One region of the Buttiauxella agrestis genome, then DNA from elsewhere that is predicted to be linked to it. Evidence: predicted binding sites of a transcription regulator. Region 1 holds the regulator's gene; each other region holds the start of a gene.
What was found. Region 1 encodes CRP, which controls carbon source genes, mostly activating them, when cyclic AMP is high. Its sites were predicted from a motif close to ATGTGANNNNNNTCACAT; they were not measured.
Positions count from the first base shown of each region.

Region 2: a site for CRP is predicted at 3,629-3,646, ahead of DY231_RS12375 (PhzF family phenazine biosynthesis protein). Genes of this name have one in related genera too.
Region 3: a site for CRP is predicted at 2,908-2,925, ahead of cdd (cytidine deaminase). Genes of this name have one in related genera too.
Region 4: a site for CRP is predicted at 3,056-3,073, ahead of bhsA (multiple stress resistance protein BhsA). Genes of this name have one in related genera too.

Region 1 is NZ_UIGI01000001.1:381,159-386,601, forward strand. Features, by position in the region: gene argD (bifunctional acetylornithine/succinyldiaminopimelate transaminase) at 1-510, shown strand, start outside; gene DY231_RS01785 (YccS/YhfK family putative transporter) at 518-2,602, opposite strand; gene crp (cAMP-activated global transcriptional regulator CRP) at 2,695-3,327, opposite strand; gene DY231_RS01800 (OsmC family protein) at 3,642-4,046, shown strand; gene DY231_RS01805 (phosphoribulokinase) at 4,077-4,949, opposite strand; gene DY231_RS01810 (YheU family protein) at 5,022-5,240, opposite strand; gene DY231_RS01815 (hydrolase) at 5,242-5,443, opposite strand, start outside.
Region 2 is NZ_UIGI01000001.1:2,574,551-2,579,993, reverse strand. Features, by position in the region: gene eamA (O-acetylserine/cysteine exporter) at 1-303, shown strand, start outside; gene marB (multiple antibiotic resistance regulatory protein MarB) at 349-558, opposite strand; gene marA (MDR efflux pump AcrAB transcriptional activator MarA) at 611-985, opposite strand; gene marR (multiple antibiotic resistance transcriptional regulator MarR) at 1,006-1,440, opposite strand; gene DY231_RS12385 (MarC family NAAT transporter) at 1,641-2,312, shown strand; gene DY231_RS12380 (sugar transporter) at 2,356-3,549, opposite strand; gene DY231_RS12375 (PhzF family phenazine biosynthesis protein) at 3,717-4,511, shown strand; gene ptrR (putrescine utilization regulator PtrR) at 4,508-5,368, opposite strand.
Region 3 is NZ_UIGI01000001.1:1,532,174-1,537,616, reverse strand. Features, by position in the region: gene DY231_RS07320 (ABC-F family ATPase) at 1-414, opposite strand, end outside; gene ldtB (L,D-transpeptidase) at 643-1,563, shown strand; gene DY231_RS07310 (CidA/LrgA family protein) at 1,761-2,162, shown strand; gene DY231_RS07305 (CidB/LrgB family autolysis modulator) at 2,159-2,854, shown strand; gene cdd (cytidine deaminase) at 2,985-3,869, shown strand; gene sanA (outer membrane permeability protein SanA) at 4,001-4,720, shown strand; gene mglC (galactose/methyl galactoside ABC transporter permease MglC) at 4,778-5,443, opposite strand, start outside.
Region 4 is NZ_UIGI01000001.1:3,075,211-3,080,653, forward strand. Features, by position in the region: gene mfd (transcription-repair coupling factor) at 1-275, shown strand, start outside; gene ldtC (L,D-transpeptidase LdtC) at 490-1,410, shown strand; gene bhsA (multiple stress resistance protein BhsA) at 1,483-1,740, opposite strand; gene DY231_RS14665 (TetR/AcrR family transcriptional regulator) at 1,992-2,624, shown strand; gene bhsA (multiple stress resistance protein BhsA) at 2,725-2,982, opposite strand; gene DY231_RS14675 (TetR/AcrR family transcriptional regulator) at 3,231-3,863, shown strand; gene DY231_RS14680 (siderophore-interacting protein) at 3,893-4,786, opposite strand; gene iutA (ferric aerobactin receptor IutA) at 4,981-5,443, shown strand, end outside.

The DNA of each region.
Region 1 (5,443 bases):
TTGTTTGCGTACATGCATTACGGCGTGACGCCAGACATTCTGACCAGCGCGAAGGCACTCGGCGGTGGCTTCCCGGTCAGCGTCATGCTGACTACTCAGGAAATTGCTTCTGCGTTCCATGTTGGCACTCATGGTTCAACCTACGGCGGAAACCCGCTGGCATGTGCCGTTGCGGGTGCGGCGTTTGACATCATCAATACGCCTGAGGTTTTGAAAGGTGTTGCGACGAAGCGCCAGCAATTCGTTAAGCATTTGCAGCAAATCGACGAGCAATACGACGTGTTCAGCGACATTCGCGGCATGGGCCTATTGATTGGCGCTGAGTTGAAACCTCGCTACAAAGGCCGTGCTCGGGAGTTCCTGTATGCGGCGGCAGAAGCGGGCGTGATGGTCTTGAACGCGGGGCCAGACGTCATGCGTTTTGCCCCGGCGTTAATTGTTGAAGATGCTGATATCGAAGACGGTATGTCGCGCTTTGCCAAAGCGGTCGCAAAAGTCGTTAACGCTTAATCGCCCGTCAATTTGAGCGCCGTAAGCGGTTCAGCCAGATACCGTGATGTGGCCGCTGGCGCCATGCAACCGATGAAATGGTATGCATGGTGCTGAGGTGGCCCAACACCCGCTGTAAATGTTGCTCCATGGTACTTAGCGGCCCGCTCGGAAGCCCTTCAAGCGGGTCGAGAATATTCGCATCATTGGTTTCCCCTGGCCCATCATATTGAAGCCGCTGCTGGCATCGTTGCAGCGCAATTTCACACGATTGCAAATAACGCTGGGCGAGATCCGGCGTAAGCATGTTGTGCTCGCGGGCGAGCGTGGTCATCGCATTGATGTGTTCGACGATAAACTGGCTGTGCGTCACCCACAGTTTCATATCGGCAAGATAGTGCGAGTTAAATCCAGGTTCCTGCATCGCCTGGTTGAGCGAGTTGAATAAGGCATTGTGCGCCTGGTTGACCCTCATTCGCGAATACGCCAGCGGCGTGGGTTCCGGGTCACTGCTCAGAATCAGGCGAATCGCATCTTGATCGCGCTCCAGAGCATCGTGGGCGTTCTGGCGCAGCAAACCACTTTGCCACTGTGGCCACAGCCATACCATGCCACCAAAGGCAATCAGGCAGCCGAGCAACGTATCTATTAAGCGCGGGACGATGTACTGCTCGGCGCTGAGGGTGATCAGTTGCAGGGTGTAAACCGCCGTGACGGTAAAGCCAATTGTCGCCCAGCCGTAACTCTTACGAATGAACAAATAGCTGACCAGCGTAATGACCAACATCGCGGCCAGCGCGATATCTTGCGGAAAGTGGAAGTGCAGTGCGATGCCCGCTATCGCCAAACCTGCAATCGTGCCTGCCGACCGGTGAAGAATTCTCACCCGGGTCGCGCCATAGCCGTTTTGCGTCACAAACATTACCGTCATCAAAATCCAGTAAGGTTTGGGCAGATGTAAAAACCCCCCCAAAATACTGGCGATGGTCAGCATTACACCTAATCTGGCGGCGTTACGCAGCGCGGCGGATTTCAAAGACAAATAGCTTTTCAGTGCTGCCCAAAGTGGCAAACGACGCTGCCGGTCTTCCATCAAATCACGGATATATAACGGGCGCTGGGTGCGTAAAACACGGCCAATCCGACTGAAGTGGTAATGACAAAATTGCCCAACCGGGTTATCCGGATTTTGACGTGCGATTTTCTCGAGGGCATCAATCTGTTTATCCATCGTGAAACGCTGTGGGAACCGATGATAAAGAATGTCATCAGCCAGCACACGTAAACGCGCCGCAATGGTCTGCGCGTTCCAGCGAATCACGGCTTCAGCGTGGCTTTTCTCAACCAGTTTTTGCACTTCGGCAGGTTGGTGAAGGCTGACGGAAATGTGTTCTTGTAAATCCAGAGCGACCTGAAACGCACGTAACAAGCGTTTGTAGCCATTTTGCTGGTTCGCCGCCAGCATGTGCAATTGCTGGTAGCAGACCGTGATCAGGTCAACGGCTTTTTGCTGCCGCTCCAGGAGCGGAGGCAGCGCTTTTTCAGGATCGGTATGCTGCGTGAGCATCCCGTATTTGGCTTCGCAGTACTCTGCCAGTTGGCGATAGAGCAGGCTTAATGATTCACGCAGTGGCTGCTCGCGCCACATCCAGAACCAAAACCAGTTAAACACGCCGTACCAAATTGTACCGCTGACATACAGCAGCATGGGCTTCCAGATGGGCATATTCCCGGCCATGCTGAGTGTAAAGATGGCGGCAATGAGTGAGGCGGGAAGCAGACGAGCGTGCAGGGAGCTGATTTCGGCTGTGACGCCCAGCAATAGCGCCATCACGGCCAATATCACCGGCAACGGCACGGAGGTATAAAGCAACAAAAGCTGCATGATCAAACTGCTGACGGCAAACAGACTACCGCCGACGATCAGGCGTTTGAAGAAGCGTTTATGGGGGGTATCAAGCCCTGCAATGTTGCAGCAGGCAGGGACTAAAGAGAAAAGCAGGCCGGACTGGAGATTGCCAAAGAGCAAACCTACTGCCACCGGAAGGCACAGCACCAGCGTTTGCCGCAGTGCGTAGTTAACTTCAGGATGGTAGATAAGCCGACGCCACATAAGTCTTATTTAATCCCTTTTTACCGCAGGGGTTAGATTTTAGAGACAAAAAAGGCGTGTTATGAAGCAACACGCCATTTTTGAGACGGAGATTAACGAGTGCCGTAAACGACGATCGTTTTACCGTGAGCAGAGATCAGATTTTGATCTTCCAGCATTTTCAAGATACGACCAACGGTTTCGCGAGAGCAACCCACGATCTGACCGATTTCCTGACGGGTAATTTTAATCTGCATACCGTCCGGGTGGGTCATTGCATCAGGCTGTTTAGCCAGGTTCAGCAGTGTCTGCGCGATACGACCAGTCACATCAAGGAATGCCAGGTTACCGACTTTCTCAGATGTCACTTGCAGACGGCGAGCCATCTGGGAAGACAGGCGCATCAAAATGTCTGGATTGACCTGAATGAGCTGGCGGAATTTTTTATATGAAATTTCAGCCACTTCGCAGGCACTTTTAGCACGAACCCAGGCACTACGTTCCTGACCTTCTTCGAACAGCCCTAACTCGCCAATGAAATCGCCCTGATTCAGATAGGAGAGGATCATTTCCTTGCCCTCTTCATCTTTGATCAGAACAGCCACAGAACCCTTGACGATGTAATACAGCGTCTCAGCCTTTTCACCCTGGTGAATCAGTGTGCTCTTCGATGGATACTTATGAATGTGGCAATGGGACAAGAACCATTCGAGAGTCGGGTCTGTTTGCGGTTTGCCAAGCACCATGCGCGGTTATCCTCTGTTTTATAACTGGCTACCAACGACAGGACGCTAAACATCCTGTCTGGCGTTGCAAGTATTAGAATATTCCCCACCTTGGGGAGATGGCATGCAAGTCATTCTTGCTGCCTGTAATTAGTGATGTCCTCTGCATACATGCATAACGTCAATGTATCGATGTAGCATCTGGATTGTTTTAGCATAGCTTTTGACAAGTGTCTCCTATTGTCTCGTTTCAGCTTGACGCAGGTCGCCTTCCATTGCCAGATTTGCTGAATCTGCGTACTCTGAAAGACAATTTTTTCAACGGGAGAAGTAACATGCAAGCACGAGTGAAGTGGGTTGAAGGGTTAACCTTCCTTGGGGAGTCCGCTTCTGGACACCAGATTCTGATGGACGGTAATTCTGGCGATAAAGCACCCAGTCCGATGGAAATGGTTCTGATGTCCGCTGGTGGTTGTAGCGCAATCGACGTGGTTTCTATTTTGCAAAAAGGCCGCTACAACGTGACGGATTGTGAAGTGAAACTGACCTCTGAGCGCCGCGAAGAAGCCCCGCGTCTGTTCACACATATCAATCTGCATTTCATCGTGACAGGCAAAGAGTTGAAAGATAATGCGGTTTCACGCGCTGTAGACTTGTCTGCTGAGAAGTACTGCTCTGTTGCGTTGATGCTGGAAAAAGCCGTAAACATCACCCATAGCTACGAAGTGATTGAAGGCTAGAGTGAAGTAAAAGGGCGGTGTTTAGCCGCCCTAATTATTGATATTCCGACCTTCCGCCAGGCGCTTAACTAACGGCGTCATGATCAACTCCATTGCCAGTCCCATCTTGCCGCCCGGCACCACCAATGTATTGATGTGGGAAATAAATGAGCCTTGCAGCATGGCGAGCAAATACGGGAAATCGATATCATCCAGACCGCGAAAATGAATCACGACAAAGCTTTCATCTAAAGATGGAATACCGCGTGCGGCAAACGGGTTAGAGGTATCTACCGTCGGTACACGCTGGAAGTTGATATGCGTGCGGGAAAATTGCGGTGTGATGTAATTGATGTAATCGTCCATCGAACGCACGACGGAATCCATTACCGCTTCACGGGAATGACCGCGCTCGCTGGTGTCGCGCACCAGTTTTTGAATCCACTCCAGGTTGACAATCGGTACTACGCCAACCAGTAAATCGACGGCATTGGCGACGTCGTGCTGCGGGGTAACGACACCGCCATGCAAGCCTTCATAAAACAAAACATCAGTCGGTTCTGGTAACGGTTGCCATGGAGTAAACGTGCCGGGAATCTGATTCCAGGGTACGGCTTCGTCATAGGTATGAAGATATTTACGTGATTTACCTTGCCCGGTTTTGCCGTATTCAATAAACGTTTGTTCAAGTAAGCCGAAGTCGTTGGCTTCCGGCCCGAAGTAGCTGATATGGCGGCCAAGGTCACGCGCTTTACGAATCGCCATATCCATTTCAGGACGGGTGAAACGATGGAAACTGTCGCCTTCAACTTCAGCTGCACGTAGGTTTAATTGCTGGAAGATTTTACGAAAGGCGATGCTGGTGGTGGTCGTTCCCGCGCCGCTGGAACCTGTTACGGCAATAACCGGATGTTTGGCTGACATAAGGCAACAACTCCATGGGTAGTAGCAAGTTTGGTTGGGTGAAGGCAGTTGTATTATGCAGTATAGGCAGGCTTAGCCGCGAAATTGCCCGCGAGCCATGATATTCACCGTTTCATGAAGTTCTGACCATACCAGTACCGCTTCACCACTTTGCAGTTGGCGCTTAACATCAGCCACCTTTTGCTCAAGTGAGCGCTCTTGTTCACCATAATCTGTGCCTTCGCGTAATACAAAGGATTCAATCAGATTATCAAGCGTTTCGGGAGGCAGGTCTTGCCAGGGAATCATCATATTACTGGTCCAAAAATTGAGACAGCCATTGCGGGATGCGTTGCTCAAGCCACATTTCAGGGCGGCGTAACGTGCCCCCCACAAACCCAACATGCCCACCGTAGCGCGTAAGTTGGTATTCGATATTAGCAGGCAATATGGCTTTATCCGGGATCACATGATGATCCATAAACGGGTCATCTTTGGCGTGGATGATGAGCGTC
Region 2 (5,443 bases), 2.2 Mb from region 1:
GGCGCGGCGCTGATGTGGCAAAGCCTGATTGCGATTGATATGACGACGGTGTTATCGCTGATGTATCTGGCGTTTGTGGCAACGATTGTGGGTTACGGTATTTGGGGTAGCCTGCTTGGGCGCTACGAAACCTGGCGTGTGGCTCCGCTGTCACTGCTTGTTCCGGTGGTGGGAATGGCCAGTGCGGCATGGTTGCTGGATGAAACGCTGTCTGCGACACAACTTGCGGGTGCGGCGTTAATTATGGGTGGGTTGTATATCAACGTATTTGGTTTGCGGATCCGGCGGGCGGTGGTGAGTTAAAACAGAAAGCTGGCGGGCAAAAATGAAGGCCCGCCAAACAGAGAATTAGTTAGCATTTTCCTGGTAGTACGGTGTACCCAGGAATTCTGACTTATCGCCAATCGTGTTGCTGTTCTGTGCGCGGCTTTCAGACGGGGGAATGATCATGCTGCCGTGATTAGCCTGGGTGGTGCTGAAATTACCTGATTGCTCCGCCATAACGTTTGCGGAAGCCAGAATCAGAAGCAGGCTCGCAGCGGAGATAATACGTTTCATAAATCCTCGGTGTCTGGATAACCAGACGGTTGCATAGCGTTTGTTAACTATTTTAATGATTTAGCGGATGAATATACTTTCCTTCGCCACCTGAACATGCAACGCGGAATCTGTGAGGTGGCACAGAGAAGTAATTCTTGAACGTGCGGGTCAGTGTCTGTTGTGACTCAAACCCATAGCGCTCCGCTAAGTACAGAATCGGCTCGTTGCTTTCTTTTAGCTTGAGGGCGATTTCCGTCAGTTTTCGATTACGGATGTATTGGCCTAATGAATGACCGGTCTCTTTTTTAAACATCCTTTGCAGGTGCCACTTCGAGTAACCAGAACGCTGTGAAACCTTCTCAAGGGAGAGGGGGTTTTCCAGGTTCTCTTCAATCCAGTCCAATATGCTTTGTATTGTTATTGAATCATTGTTCCGTCTGGACATCGTTTCACCTCTTTTCAGGTTTACGGTAATACCTTTGTTAACAGTTGATAAAGCGTGTCCACTTCATCAGCGGTCAGATTTTTTATCAGTTCCTGGTGCATGCTTTTCCCCAAAAGGCTGCGGCATTTCTCGCAAAGCGTGGCTCCTTCCGGAGTCAGTCTTATCAGCACACCACGTTTGTCGTTGGGATTCGGTAAACGCGCGACCCATCCTTTGCAAATCAGGCGGTCTAACATGCGGGTTAACGCACCGAGGTCCACAGAAAGCGATTTCTTCAACTCCATCGGGGTAATGCATTCTTCGCGATAGATGGTGCAGAGCACTTTAAATTGGGTCGAGGTGACATCCAGCGGGGAAAGATGCTCGTTGAGCAGGCGCTCCTTGTACTGGTTAACCATGTAGATCAGTTGTCCGAGGGGGATCATTTCGTTGAACAGATCGTTTTTATCTTTCACTATGGTTGCCCAGGCAAGTATATTTAATCACGGCAGATATTATTGCTCAGGCAAGCATAAGTCAACGTTATGAATCAGTGATGACACGAATAGCTAAAACGGTTCAGTTTTTAACATTGATACAATTCTGATAACCAACGCGGGACAGGTTGGCTGCTATACTCAGCAGCGCAAAAAGACACCGAAATAAAGGACAGCAGATGATGGATTTGGTTAAGGCTATTGGGCTGGGGTTAGTGGTATTACTGCCGCTTGCTAACCCGTTGACCACAGTAGCATTGTTCCTCGGGCTTGCCGGAGATATGAACAAGAAGGCGCGCGATCGAACCTCGTTGATGGCATCCATCAATGTCTTCATCATCATGATGGTTGCGTACTACGCCGGGCAAGTTGTGATGAATACATTTGGTATCTCCATTCCTGGTTTGCGTATCGCTGGCGGTTTAATTGTTGCGTTTATTGGTTTCCGCATGCTTTTCCCGCAACAAAAAGCCCATGAGTCTCCAGAGGCTCACAGCAAAGCGGAGGAGCTTGAACAAGAGCCGGATACCAATATCGCCTTTGTCCCACTCGCCATGCCAAGCACGGCCGGGCCGGGTACGATTGCGATGATAATCAGTTCTTCTTCAACCGTGGAACACGGTGTGAACTTCCCGGGCTGGGTTGTGCTGGTGGCTCCGCCAATCATTTTTGCACTGGTTGGCCTGATTCTGTGGGGCAGTTTACGCAGCTCCGGGGCGATAATGCGGCTGGTAGGAAAGAGCGGTATTGAAGCGATTTCTCGTCTGATGGGCTTTTTATTAGTCTGTATGGGCGTGCAGTTTATTATTAACGGCATACTGGAAATAGTGACCCATTTCCCGGCAAATTAAGCGGTAAAAAGGGCGACGGTTTATTGCCGTCGCCCTCATTTCATCAATGGTTATGCTGTTCTTCTAAAGAAACCGGCCAGCGGCGGAAAATTAATACTGACCCAATCAGGGCGACCAGGGCAGGCACGGCTCCCACCATGCCAATGCTGGACATCTCAAAATGCAGGCTCACCTGGTTTCCGACTAATGCGCCCGCGCCAATCCCGATATTGAAAATCCCCGAGAATAAGGCCATCGAGACGTCGGTTGCATCCGGCGCCAGCGCCAGAACCTTCACCTGCATTCCGAGTGTGATAACCATAATAGCGATGCCCCAGAACAGGCACAGAATGGTTAAATTCACGGTACTTTGCGCAGACGGTAACAACAATGCCAGGCACAAAACCAACAGCCCGATGGAGCCGCTGACCAGTGTCGATGAATGTCGGTTGCCCAATTTGCCGAACATCACGCTGCCAATAATCCCGGCACCACCCAACACTAACAGCAGGAAAGTCGCCATATTGGCGCTCAAGCCCGCAACGTTTTGCACGAACGGTTCAATATAGCTGTAGGCGGTGTAATGCGCGGTGACGACCACAGCGACTAACGCATACAAGCTCACCAGCGCCGGGCGTTTGAACAGTTCAGGCACGCTTTTCAGCGAGCCCGAATGCTCGCTTGGCAATTTTGGCAGCAGCTTAATGACATAAAACAGTGTCAGGGCGGCGATTGCGCCAATGCCTAAGAAGGTAGTGCGCCAGCCGAAATATTGCCCCACCATGCGCCCGAGCGGCAAACCTAAGACCATCGCCAGCGCGGTTCCCGTGGCAATCAGGCTCATCGCCTGCGCCTTTTTACCGGCAGGAGCCATACGAATGGCCAGTGATACGGTAATCGACCAGAAAATTGCGTGGGCAAAGGCGATACCGATGCGGCTGATCACCAGGACGGTGAAATTCCAGGCGGCAAAAGAAACGACATGGCTGGCAATAAACAGGGCGAAAATGCAAATCAACAACCGCTTACGCTCGACCTTATTCGTCAGCAGCATAAACGGCAGCGACATCAGCGCGACGACCCATGCGTAAATCGTCAGCATGATCCCGACTTGTGGCGTTTGCATACCAAAACTATCGGCGATGTCAGAAAGCAAACCAACCGGAACAAATTCCGTGGTATTAAAAATAAAGGCGGCGACCGCCAGCGTAACGACGCGTAGCCACGCCGTTTTGCGTGATACGTTGCTTGTTGTCATAGATGGGTTTCGCGCTGATAAATGAAAGGTTTGGTGAGCAGGCGATCATAAAACCATCAATCCAGCCATACAACTGATTTTGTGATTTAACTCTCATTTTATTGTTCCGCGAATCGCGCAAGGCGTGGCATGGTAGATGTCATCAGGCCACACAGGAAGAAAAGACCATGCAGCAAATTGATTTTTATATGGTTGATGCGTTCACCGATACCACTTTCGGTGGCAACGCCGCGGCGGTATGTCCACTCACCGAATGGCTGCCAGATGAAACGTTACTGTCGATGACACGCCAGCATAACCAGTCGGAAACGGCATTTTTTATTACCACCGACAGCGGTTTTGAATTGCGCTGGTTCACCACGCAAGGGGAGATCAATCTTTGTGGCCACGCGACTCTGGCTTCGGCCCATGTGATTTTCGAGTACCTGAATTACCCGGAAACCACCATTCATTTTGAGACGCGTTTCGTTGGCCCGCTTACGGTTACGCGCAACGGCGACTGGTTGACGCTGGATTTCCCGGCATCGGGCAGTGAACCCGTTGAACCGCCGCAGTTGCTGCTGGACTCGCTCGGTATCAGCGAATACCAGGAAGTGCGGCTGGGGCGCACCTATACCGTGTTGCTCGCGAGCCAGGCGCAGGTTGAGGCGATTAATCCTGATTTTGATCTGATGCGTCAACTGGATCAAAAAGTGTGTATCACCGCGCCCGCGCAAACAGAAGGCTATGATTTTGTCAGCCGTTTCTTTTCTCCGAAGGCGGCGCTGACAGAAGACCCGGTTACCGGGTCGACTCACACCATGTTGATTCCGTACTGGGCAGAAAAGTTGGGTAAAACGCAGATGCTGGCGCGTCAGGTTTCCGAACGCGGCGGGGATATACGTTGCCAACTGGTGGGCGACAGGGTGTTAATGTCCGGCCAGGCGACCACCTATTTAGTCGGCAAAGTATTACTGCGCTAAGACGTTTGCTCAAGCAGCCCGATAAACGCATCAAGTTGTCGGGTTTTTGCCCCTCGTCGCCAGATAAGCCAGGTGTTGAGATAACGCCAGTCAGCAGGCAACGGCGATATCGACACCTGGTGGCTGCCGGGCATGCTTTCCAGCATGCTGCGCGGCATTAGCGCAATACCCGCTCCGGCAATCACGCACGCCAGCATTCCGTGATACGACTCCATCTCATGAATTTTGCCCGGCACCGAGTGGTGGGCGTGAAACCAGCTTTCAAAATGCCTGCGGTACGAACAGTTGGCGCGAAACGCATAAATGCTGACGCCGCTGACCTGGTTTGCATCCGTAATGGCGTCATGATCCGCCGGGGCGACAATCACCATTTCTTCTTCGTAAACCGCAATACCGTCAAGGGAAGGATGCAATATCGGGCCATCGACAAAGGCCGCCGATAGCCGCCCATCCAACACGCCATCAATCTGGTCGCCCGAAGGCCCGGTGGCAAGCGAGAGCTGAATTTTCGGGAAACGCTGATTAAACATCGCGAGCAAACCCGGAATCCGCACCGCTGCGGTGCTTTCCAGCGAACCTAGCGGCAGCGTTCCTTGTGGCTCGTCACCGGAAACCGCCATCCGCGCTTCATCAACCAAAGCCAGAATACGTTTGCTGTAGCTGAGAAAATTGTGCCCGGCTGGGGCGAGGCGCAAACGCTGGTTTTCGCGAATAAACAACTCAACACCGAGATCGGCCTCAAGCTGTTTAATGCGCGTGGTGAGATTGGACGGCACCCGGTGAACCTTCGCCGCTGCCGCGCTGATGCTGCCGGTTTCCGCTACCGCATTAAACATTTCAAGCTGCGTGAGATCCATAAACCTTTCTCGATACGTGAATGACTCGCTCATTATTATTCATTTTTCATGATTGTCACGCAGGTTTAAGGTATG
Region 3 (5,443 bases), 1.2 Mb from region 1:
TAATTCACCGGCACGCGCTTCGGCGGTGTAACCGTCCATTTCGCCGTAGAGAACTTCCAGATCGGCAACTTTATAGCCGTCTTCTTCGCTCATCTCTGGCAGCGCATAAATGCGGTCGCGCTCTTCTTTTACTTCCCACAGTTCGGCATGGCCCATGATGACCGTATCGAGAACGGTGAACTTTTCAAAGGCGAACTGATCCTGACGCAATTTACCGATGCGTTCGTTAGGATCGAGTGAAACGTTACCCAGCGTTGGCTCTAAATCGCCACCGAGGATCTTCATAAAGGTAGACTTGCCGCTACCGTTGGCGCCGATCAAGCCGTAACGGTTGCCGCCGCCAAATTTGACAGAAATATTTTCAAACAACGGCTTACTGCCGAACTGCATTGTGACGTTACTGGAAACTAGCACAGAGATGTCCTGATAAAATTGTAATATGTGAGATCGGGCACATTATGCCATAACTCAACGTGTAGATCGCTCTGCTTGTGCGCTGGTGATAAAATAATCAAAGTGCAAAAAAGTGTGATTTAATCCACATCTGATTTCCCTGTCTGGCGGAATGCACATATAATGCGCGCTCAAATCGCTCCGTTTCTTCACTAACTAGCCTGCATGGCCAGAAATACTTCACATAACATGAATATGAAACTACGCACAATTTTACTGGCATTTGTGGCTGTCGTGTCTTTCAGTAAGACAGCTTCTGCCGTGACCTATCCTCTGCCAACCGATGGCAGCCGTCTGATTGGTCAAAACCAGGTTGTTACTGTCCCTGAAGGTAGCACTGCACCGCTGGAAGAGTATGCGGCGCGTTACCAGATGGGTCTTTCCAACATGCTGGAAGCGAACCCTGGTGTGGACCCTTATCTGCCAAAGCCGGGCACCATCCTGAACATTCCTCAGCAGTTAATTCTGCCGGATACCGTTCATGAAGGTATCGTGATTAACAGTGCTGAAATGCGCCTTTACTACTACCCGGCTGGCACCAACACCGTCATCGTGTTGCCAATCGGTATCGGCCAGTTGGGTAAAGATACTCCGCTGAACTGGACCACTAAGGTAGAACGTAAGAAAGCAGGCCCGACCTGGACACCAACGGCGAAAATGCACGCAGAATATATTGCTGCCGGTACGCCGCTGCCAGCTGTTGTTCCAGCCGGTCCAGATAACCCAATGGGTCTGTACGCGCTGTACATTGGCCGTCTGTATGCGATTCACGGTACTAACGCCAACTTTGGTATCGGTCTGCGTGTGAGCCACGGTTGTGTGCGTCTGCGTAACGAAGACATCAAATTCCTGTTCGAGAAAGTGCCAGTCGGTACGCGCGTTCAGTTCATCAACGAACCGGTGAAAGCCACCGTTGAGCCTGATGGCACGCGCTATGTAGAAGTACATAACCCACTGTCCACGACTGAAGAGCAGTTCAACTCAACTGAGATCGTGCCAATCGCGCTGAAAAGCAACGTGACTGCCATTACCGCTCAGCCAGACGTTGACAGCACCGTGCTGGATCAGGCGATTCTGAACCGTTCCGGTATGCCGGTACGTTTGAACTAATCGAACCTTTCGAGCATAACTAAGCGACCTACGGGTCGCTTTTTTTATGCCTGCAAAATGGGATTTGGCAGATTGCCCAAAACATTCTGGAACGTTCCAATTTGGAATATTTGGTATGCTCATAATTCATGATGTGATCGGTAGCACATTTTCAGCTTTAATTGTATGATGAATGCGTTTCTTAAAGGGTCATCACCATGCGTAATTCGCTCACCGTAATTTGGCAGTACCTGCGTTCATTTGTATTAATTTACATATGCTTATATGTGGGCATTGCTATTGCATCGCTGTTGCCGATCACTATTCCCGGCAGCATTATTGGCATGTTAATTCTGTTTGTTTTGCTGTCTCTGCAAATCCTGCCAGCGAAATGGGTTAAACCAAGTTGCCACCTGCTGATTCGTTATATGGCGCTGCTCTTTGTACCGATTGGTGTGGGCGTCATGCAGTATGTTGATGTGATAAAACAGCAATTTGGCCCGGTGGTTGTCTCCTGCTTTATCAGTACCTTAGTGGTATTAGTTATCGTGAGCTGGAGTTCTCATTTGGTACATGGCGAACGTAAAGTCGTGGGTGAAAGCGAGGGTGAAACAAAATGATGCATCATATCTGGTGGTCTTTGCCTTTAACGCTGGTGACCTTCTTTCTCGCTCGCCAAATCGGAATGCGTTATAAGTCGCCGCTGCTGAACCCGTTACTGGTTTCGATGATTGTTATCATCCCCATTCTGGTGTTTACCGGTACGCCCTATGATCACTATTTCGCTGGCAGTAAAGTGCTGAACGATTTGCTGCAACCGGCGGTAGTTGCCCTCGCGTTCCCACTGTATGAACAGCTTCACCAGATTCGTGCACGCTGGAAATCCATTATCACCATCTGTTTTATTGGCAGCATGGTCGCGATGATTACCGGTACATCGGTTGCATTATTAATGGGTGCCACACCACAAATCGCCGCGTCAATCTTGCCTAAGTCTGTCACCACACCGATTGCCATGGCGGTGGGCGGCAGTATCGGCGGCATCCCGGCAATTAGCGCCGTCTGCGTGATTTTTGTGGGGATTCTGGGCGCGGTGTTTGGTCACAGCATTCTGAATCTGATGGGTATCAAAACCAAAGCGTCGCGCGGCCTGTCGATGGGTGCTGCCTCTCACGCCCTTGGGACTGCGCGTTGTGCTGAACTGGATTTTCAGGAAGGCGCATTCAGCTCACTGGCGCTGGTGATTTGCGGCATTATTACGTCGCTGGTTGCCCCATTCTTATTCCCGGTGATTTTGGCTGTGTTTGGTTAAAACTTGCGAGAGATCGCGCAATTTCATTCTTTATTTCATAAGTTGCATTTGTAATTAGAGAAAGATCACATATAAAGCCCATACAGAACCGTAAACTACGATTCAATTACTTGTTATGAGGCTACGATCCATGCGCTCACGTTTTCAGGCTGCTCTCGCACAACTCCCGGCTTCACTGCAAGCCGCTTTGCAACCCTTGATTGCTGATGCCCACTTCCCGGCGATGTTTAGCGCCGCGGAAGTGGAATCACTGAAAGCCCAGACCGGGCTTGATGATGATGCGCTGGCATTTGCTTTGCTGCCGCTTGCCGCAGCCTGTGCCCGCGCGGATTTGTCGCAGTTCTATGTGGGTGCGGTAGCGCGTGGCGTCAGCGGAAATCTCTATTTCGGCGGCAACATGGAGTTTCTTGGCTCCACCATGCAGCAAACCGTTCATGCCGAGCAAAGTGCAATTACCCATGCGTGGATGCGTGGCGAAAAAGCCCTCGCCGCGATTACCGTCAACTACACGCCGTGTGGCCATTGCCGCCAGTTTATGAATGAACTGAACAGCGGCGTGGCATTGCGTATTAATCTTCCAGGTCGCAAGCCTGCCACTCTTGGCGACTATCTGCCAGATGCATTTGGTCCGCGTGATTTAGAAATCAAAACGTTGCTGCTGGATGAAATGGATCATGGCTTTACGCTGCAAGGCGATGAACTCAGCCATGCCGCCATCACGGCCGCAAACCGTAGCCATGCGCCTTACAGCAATGCACCTTCTGGTGTCGCGCTGGAAATGCGCGATGGGACGATTTTCACCGGCAGTTATGCCGAAAACGCCGCATTCAACCCTTCCCTGCCGCCTCTGCAAGCCGCGCTGAATCTGTTGAGCCTTTCTGGCTACGATTACAATGATATCCAGCGTGCGATTCTGGCTGAAAAAGCCGAAGCGCCATTGACACAATGGGATGCGACAGCCGCCACGTTAAAAGCGTTGGGTTGTATGAATATCGACCGCGCACTGTTGAATTGATGAAAACAATGCGGGCGCGAGAGCGCTCGCATTGGCGATTTTTAGTCCAACCAATTCCGCGAATCTTGCTCTTCACCACCAGGTAAAGTAGCCTTGGATAAAATTCCATCCCTTTATTGAGCCGCAAGTCCATGTTGAAGCGCTTGTTTTATAGCCTGTTGGTGATAATCGGCTTGGCTGTGGTGGCTGCGCTTTGTCTTGACCGCTGGATAAGCTGGAAAACTGCACCTTACGTTTACGACGAACTGCAAGATTTGCCCTATCGCCAGGTTGGCGTGGTGTTGGGCACTGCCAAGTATTACCGCACCGGTGTGATTAATCAGTATTATCAATTCCGAATTCAGGGTGCGTTAAATGCCTATAACAGCGGCAAGGTGAACTACCTGCTGTTGAGCGGCGATAATGCGCTGCAAAGCTACAACGAACCCATGACCATGCGTAAAGACCTGATTGCCGGTGGTGTCGATCCTGCCGATATCGTGCTGGATTACGCAGGTTTCCGTACTCTGGACTCTATAGTTCGTACGCGAAAAGTCTTTGATACCAATGATTTTATTATTATCACTCAGCGTTTTCACTGCGAACGCGCCCTCTTTATTGCCCTGCATATGGGCATTCAGGCGCAGTGTTACGCCGTCCCTTCGCCAAAAAATATGATGACAGTGCGTATCAGGGAGTTTGGTGCGCGTTTGGGTGCGCTGGCAGATTTGTATATCTTCAAACGTGAGCCGCGTTTCCTGGGGCCGCTGGTGCCTATTCCTGCCATGCATGAAGTGCCTGAAGATGCGCAAGCTTATCCGGCAGTCACACCAGAACAGTTGCTGGAATTGCAGAAGAAAGAGAAGAAATAGAGTGCATAAAAAAACCCGCACATATCGTCCTGTGCGGGTCTTGGTAAACCGTAGAGATTACTTCTTACGAGCGTATTTCAGTGAATCCAGCGCAACCGCGAAGATAATAATCGCGCCCTTGATAATGTACTGCCAGTAAGGGTTCACGCCGATATACGTCAGGCCGTAGTTGATAACCGTAAAGATGATAACACCGGTGACAACGCCTACCACCGTTCCCACACCGCCGCTGAATGACACACCACCCACCACGCACGCCGCAATCGCATCCAGTTCGTACATAAAGCCGAGGTTGTTGGTCGCAGAACCGATACGGCCCGCTTCTAACATCCCGCCGAATGCGTAGAACACACCAGACAGCGCATAAATCATGATCAGGTTAAGGGCAACGTTAACACCAGAAACTTTAGCCGCTTCAGGATTACCACCGATGGCAAAGATGTTCTTACCAAAGCGCGTTTTGTTCCACAGCACCCACACAAAGCCAATCGCAATTAACGCATAGAATGTGATGTACGAGAGCTTAAAGTTACCCATCTTGATAAAGCCCTGGGTAAAGGTCGAGAATCCGCTGTCGAACCCGGCAATTGGCGATGCGCCAACAAAGTCGTAATACAGGGAGTTGATACCATACACGATAATCATGGTGCCCAATGTGGTGATAAACGGCGTCACATTCAGGTAAGCGATGATAATACCGTTAACCAGACCAATGATGGCGCC
Region 4 (5,443 bases), 2.7 Mb from region 1:
GTAATCTGTTGGATATCGCGGCATTGCGTCAGCAAGCTCAGAAACTGGGTGTGCGCAAAATCGAAGGCAATGAAAAAGGCGGGGTGATTGAGTTTGCCGAGAAGAACAATGTTAATCCGGTTTGGCTGATTGGCTTATTGCAAAAGCAACCGCAGCATTACCGCCTGGATGGACCAACGCGTCTTAAATTTATTGAAGATCTCGCCGATCGCAAAGCGCGAATGGAATGGGTGCGTAACTTTATGCATCAATTAGCCCAGAACGCAGCAGCTTGATTCAAACCTTAATTTGCTTAACGTGCCTTAGTTTCCCCTAAGGCACTTTGTAACATTTACACATTCTTTTCAAATCACCAGGGTTTCCCTACATCTTCAACCGCCATAATTCGCGATTAACTTTTTAATAACATTAACCTTAATAATAATGAGGTTTCGCTTAATGCAGTCGTCGCGACTTTTCTCTTTACCTGTTCGTTGGTTGGCATCGCTGATGCTGGTCAGTGCAAGCCTTGCCGTTTTCCCGGCAAGCGCTAATTCCTACCCTCTGCCGCCTGAAGGCAGTCGCCTTATCGGCCAGAACTTTTTCCATGTGGTCGAAGATAACGGCGGCTCGCTTGAAGCCATCGCCAAAAAATACAATGTCGGCTTCCTTGCCCTGCTTCAGGCAAATCCAGGTGTTGATCCGTATGTGCCACGTGCGGGTAGCGTGCTGACGATTCCGCGCCAGATGCTATTGCCAGATGCGCCGCGTCAGGGGCTGGTAATGAATCTTGCCGAACTGCGTGTTTATTACTATCCCGCAGGGAAAAATAGCGTAACCGTTTACCCGATTGGCATTGGCCAACTCGGTGGCGACACCGTGACACCAACTATGGTCACAAGCGTTTCAGATAAACGCGCCAACCCGACCTGGACGCCAACGGCCAATATTCGCGCTCGCTACCTGGCGAACGGAATCAAACTTCCGGCGGTCGTTCCAGCCGGGCCGGAAAACCCAATGGGCCACCATGCCATCCGCCTCGCAGCCTATGGTGGCGTTTATCTGCTGCACGGAACGAATGCGGACTTTGGGATTGGAATGCGCGTGAGTTCTGGCTGTATTCGACTGCGTGATGACGATATTAAAGCGTTGTACAAAGAGATGCCTGTTGGTACGCCTGTGCGCATCATCAACACCGCGATTAAAACCTCAGTGGAGCCAGATGGCAGGCGTTTAGTTGAAGTCCATCAGCCTCTGTCTAAACACATTGATGACGATCCAAAAGTACTACCGATTGTGTTAACAGAGCAGATGAAACAGTTCCAGTCTGCACCAGAAACAGATGCTAACGTCATGGAACAAGCCATGCAGCACCGCTCCGGGATGCCGATTGAAGTGAACGCGTACGGTATTGCCAGCAACGAGATTTAATTGTTTTGAGATGCAAAAAGGCCCTGTTTTTTAACAGGGCCTTTTTTTATGAAACTCATTTTTCCGTGAGTCTTATTTATAAATTACCGCAGTACCGTGCAATGTATTCGGACCGGTTACTGAAGTAATACGGAATGAACTCGCACCCATTTCTTCAGCTTTCTGAGCCAGTTGGTCTTCAAGAGAACCCAGGTTAGTCCCGGCGGTTGCAGTGATAGTGCCTACTTTCTGCTGGCCTGCTGGCGTTGCCTGAACTTCAACAGCCGCGAAGCTTGCAAAAGAGATTGAGCTAAGAACAACAGCAGCGATAAGAGTTTTTACGTTTTTCATGATTTTTGACCTTAAGCAGATGATTTGTAAGCCCGTTAAATTTATTTACTTAACGTTCGATAAGTAAATCATAAACGTGATCTGCGTCACACGTCAAATTATTTTTATAACGACCGTTAATTATTTTATTAATGACTTATTTTTCATACAGATAGCCATGATTTATTTTTGGACAAACTAGCACTAGAACCCATGAGATATTATTTTTATAATGATCGCTCATAAAATAGAAAAGGTTAAAACGGCTAATTATGTCTACCGACACCTGCGATACCAAAAAAAGCCGTGGCCGACCAAAAGTGTTCGACAAAGAATCCGCACTCGATAAGGCCATGGTTTTGTTCTGGCAACACGGCTACGAAGCCACTTCAATGGCACATCTGGTTGAAGCAACAGGGGCAAAAGCCCCAACGTTATATGCCGAATTCACCAATAAAGAAGGTTTGTTCAAGGCTGTCTTAGACCGTTACCTTGCTCGTGTGACGAAACTGCGAGAGACCTGCCTGCGTTGTGACAATCGAACGCTTGAAGAGGCGCTTGAGGATTATCTTTATCTGGTGGCGAAACTGTTTACCGATAAAGAAACCCCAACGGGGTGCTTTATGATTTGTACTTCGTCCGTTCTGGCAGTCTCTTCGCACGATATCTCTGAAATGATCAAGGCTCGTCAGTCTCTGCTCGAAGCCACGCTGCTTAAATTCCTCGAGCAACACCAGCAGAAAGGTGAAATCCCGGCCACAACATACGTTGGAAATTTGGCTAGATACCTGTGTTGTATTGTTCAGGGCATGTCAGTCAGCGCACGGGAAGACGCGAGCCACGAGGAATTAATGCAGATCGTCAACACGACACTTCGCTTGTTACCGGAGCTGAAAAAAATCTAACCCTCGGCGGCGCCTGCCGCCCTTTTCAGCAATAGAAAAAGACCCTGTTTTTCAACAGGGCCTTTCTTATGGAGAGAATTTTTACTTAGAGGGCACAGGCTTATTTATAAATTACCGCAGTACCGTGCAATGTATTTGGGCCAGTGACTGAAGTAATGCGGAATGAACTTGCGCCCATTGCTTCAGCTTTCTGCGCCAGTTGGTCTTCCAGAGAACCCAGGTTAGTCCCGGCGGATGCGCTGATAGTCCCTACTTTCTGCTCGCCTGCTGGAGCAGCCTGAACTTCAACAGCTGCGAAGCTTGCAAAAGAAATTGAACTAAGAACAACAGCAGCAATAAGAGTTTTTACGTTTTTCATGATAGTTACCTTGAAATAATTATTTATAAGGCCGTTAAATTTATTTACTTAACGTTCGATAACTAAATCATAATCGTGATCTGCATCACACGTCAAATTATTTTTATAACGACCGTTAATTATTTTATAAAAGCTCTTATTTTCATAAGCATAGGAATTAATTATTTTTTCACTCTTCCCTATAGCTACTGCGTGATATTATTTTTATAATGATCGTTCAATAAACAGACAAAGGTTAAACGGCGCATATGTCATCTGATACGACTTGCATTAAAAAAAGCCGGGGCCGACCGAAGGTGTTTGACAGGGAAGCAGCACTCGACAAGGCTATGGCTTTGTTCTGGCAACACGGTTATGAGGCCACTTCATTGGCGCATCTGGTTGAAGCGACGGGCGCAAAAGCTCCGACGCTGTACGCAGAGTTCACCAACAAAGAAGGGTTATTCAAGGCCGTTCTGGATCGCTATATCGAACGTTTCTCGCAAATGCGTGAGAATTGCCTGTTCTGCGAAGAACGCACGCTCGAACAAGCACTGGAAGATTATTTTTCGCTGATTGCGAAGCTCTTTACTGAGAAAGACACCCCAACAGGTTGCTTTATCATCTGTACCTCCTCCGTGCTGGCAGCGTCTTCGGAAGATATCGCGGCAGTGATAAAAACGCGCCAGTCGATGCAGGAAGAAACACTGGTGCGTTTTCTGGCAAAGCGCCAGGAACAAGGCGAAATGCCTGCGACCAGTTGTATCCGTAAACTGGCTAAGTACCTGTGCTGTATTATTCAGGGGATGTCTGTGAGCGCGCGCGAAAACGCCAGCTATGAAGAGCTGATGCAAATCGTGAATACGACGATGCGGCTGATGCCAGAACTTAAAAAAATCTAATACAGGGCGGCGTTTGCCGCCCTACTCTTTTAACGCACTCGCCCTTGACTCCAGTACGCCATAAAGTTGATTGCATCATGGTTCACGCCACATTCACCAATCAAATGGCGGCGCAGGAGTTTCACCACTGTGGATTCTGCCGCGACCCAGCCATAAAAATCATTGCTGCCCGTGGTCGCTTTATCCCACAACAGTTCGCCTTCCGCTTCTTCATTAAGTGCTTCCGTCACGCCTGCTGCTTCAGGTACCTGCACATTTTCTCTCACAGATTTAAGCAGGCATTCTCCATGCGAGGCATTCGCTGGTTTACGCGCTAACCAGTGAATTTTCGCGAAGCTGAACTCGCTCAAATCGACACAGTCGCCTTCGTCTGGCACTTCAAAAAATGCCTGAATTTGTGGCGGGTTCTGCCCCGCAGCCAGCAATTCAAGAATACCTTTCGCCGCGGCCAATGCCGTTTCGTCGGCGATGATTAGCCCATGGCGTAAACCGCTCGGCGGAGTCCATTCGTATCCACCGCTGTCTTGAGCATATTCGGCATTAGGCGCAACGATTTGAATCTGGTCGCCAGGCTGGGAGTTAATTGCCCAGGCTGATGCCGGGCCTTCCGTACCGTGGCTGACAAATTCAACGGTGACTTCCTGGCGCTCGCGATCAACCTTGCGCAAGGTATAAGTGCGCACCACGGGTCGCTTTTCCCTGGGCAATTGTTGCAGCAACTGATACCACTCACCTTGATTAGGCAGAGCCGGAATGGAGCCATCTTCAGAGGGAAATAACATTTTGATTCGCTGATCGGGCGAGTCACATTTCATATGTGCAACGTCCGGGCCGCCGAAAACCAGACTTAATAGCGAAGGTGAAACTTGCGATTTATGCACTAGCTGGACATTAAACAAGCGATACCCTTGCACTCCTGCCATTTCGACTCCTTTGCCGCTTCAGGCCTACATCCAGAAAAAGTAAACCACATAAATCATGTGATTATTCATAAGATTAATTTAAGAAATACTATCAATTGAGATTGATAATGAGAACCGTTATCGGCAAAATTCAGTCCGTTCTTATTTCAAAATATTTTCAAATGTTAATCTTTTCCATCTAAGGAATGATGATGATGCATAAAAATGCACGCTGGGTGCTTAACCCGCTGCTACTGGCTATGATGGCTCCGGCTTTTGCGCAGCAAACTTCAGAAGAAGATATTCTGGTTTCTGCGAACCGTATGCACCGTACCGTGGCAGAAATGGCGCAGACGACCTGGGTTATCGAAGGAACTGAACTCGAACAACAAATCCAGGGTGGCAAGGAGCTGAAAGATGCACTTGCACAGTTAATTCCAGGGCTTGATGTCAGCAGTCAAAGCCGCACCAACTACGGCATGAACATGCGCGGCCGCTCTATCGTGGTGTTGGTAGATGGTGTTCGTCTGAATTCTTCCCGTACCGATAGCCGCCAGCTTGATTCCATTGACCCGTTCAACATCGAGCATATTGAAGTGATTTCCGGCGCGACCTCTTTGTACGGCGGCGGCAGTACCGGTGGTTTGATTAACATTGTCACCAAAAAAGGCCAGCCTG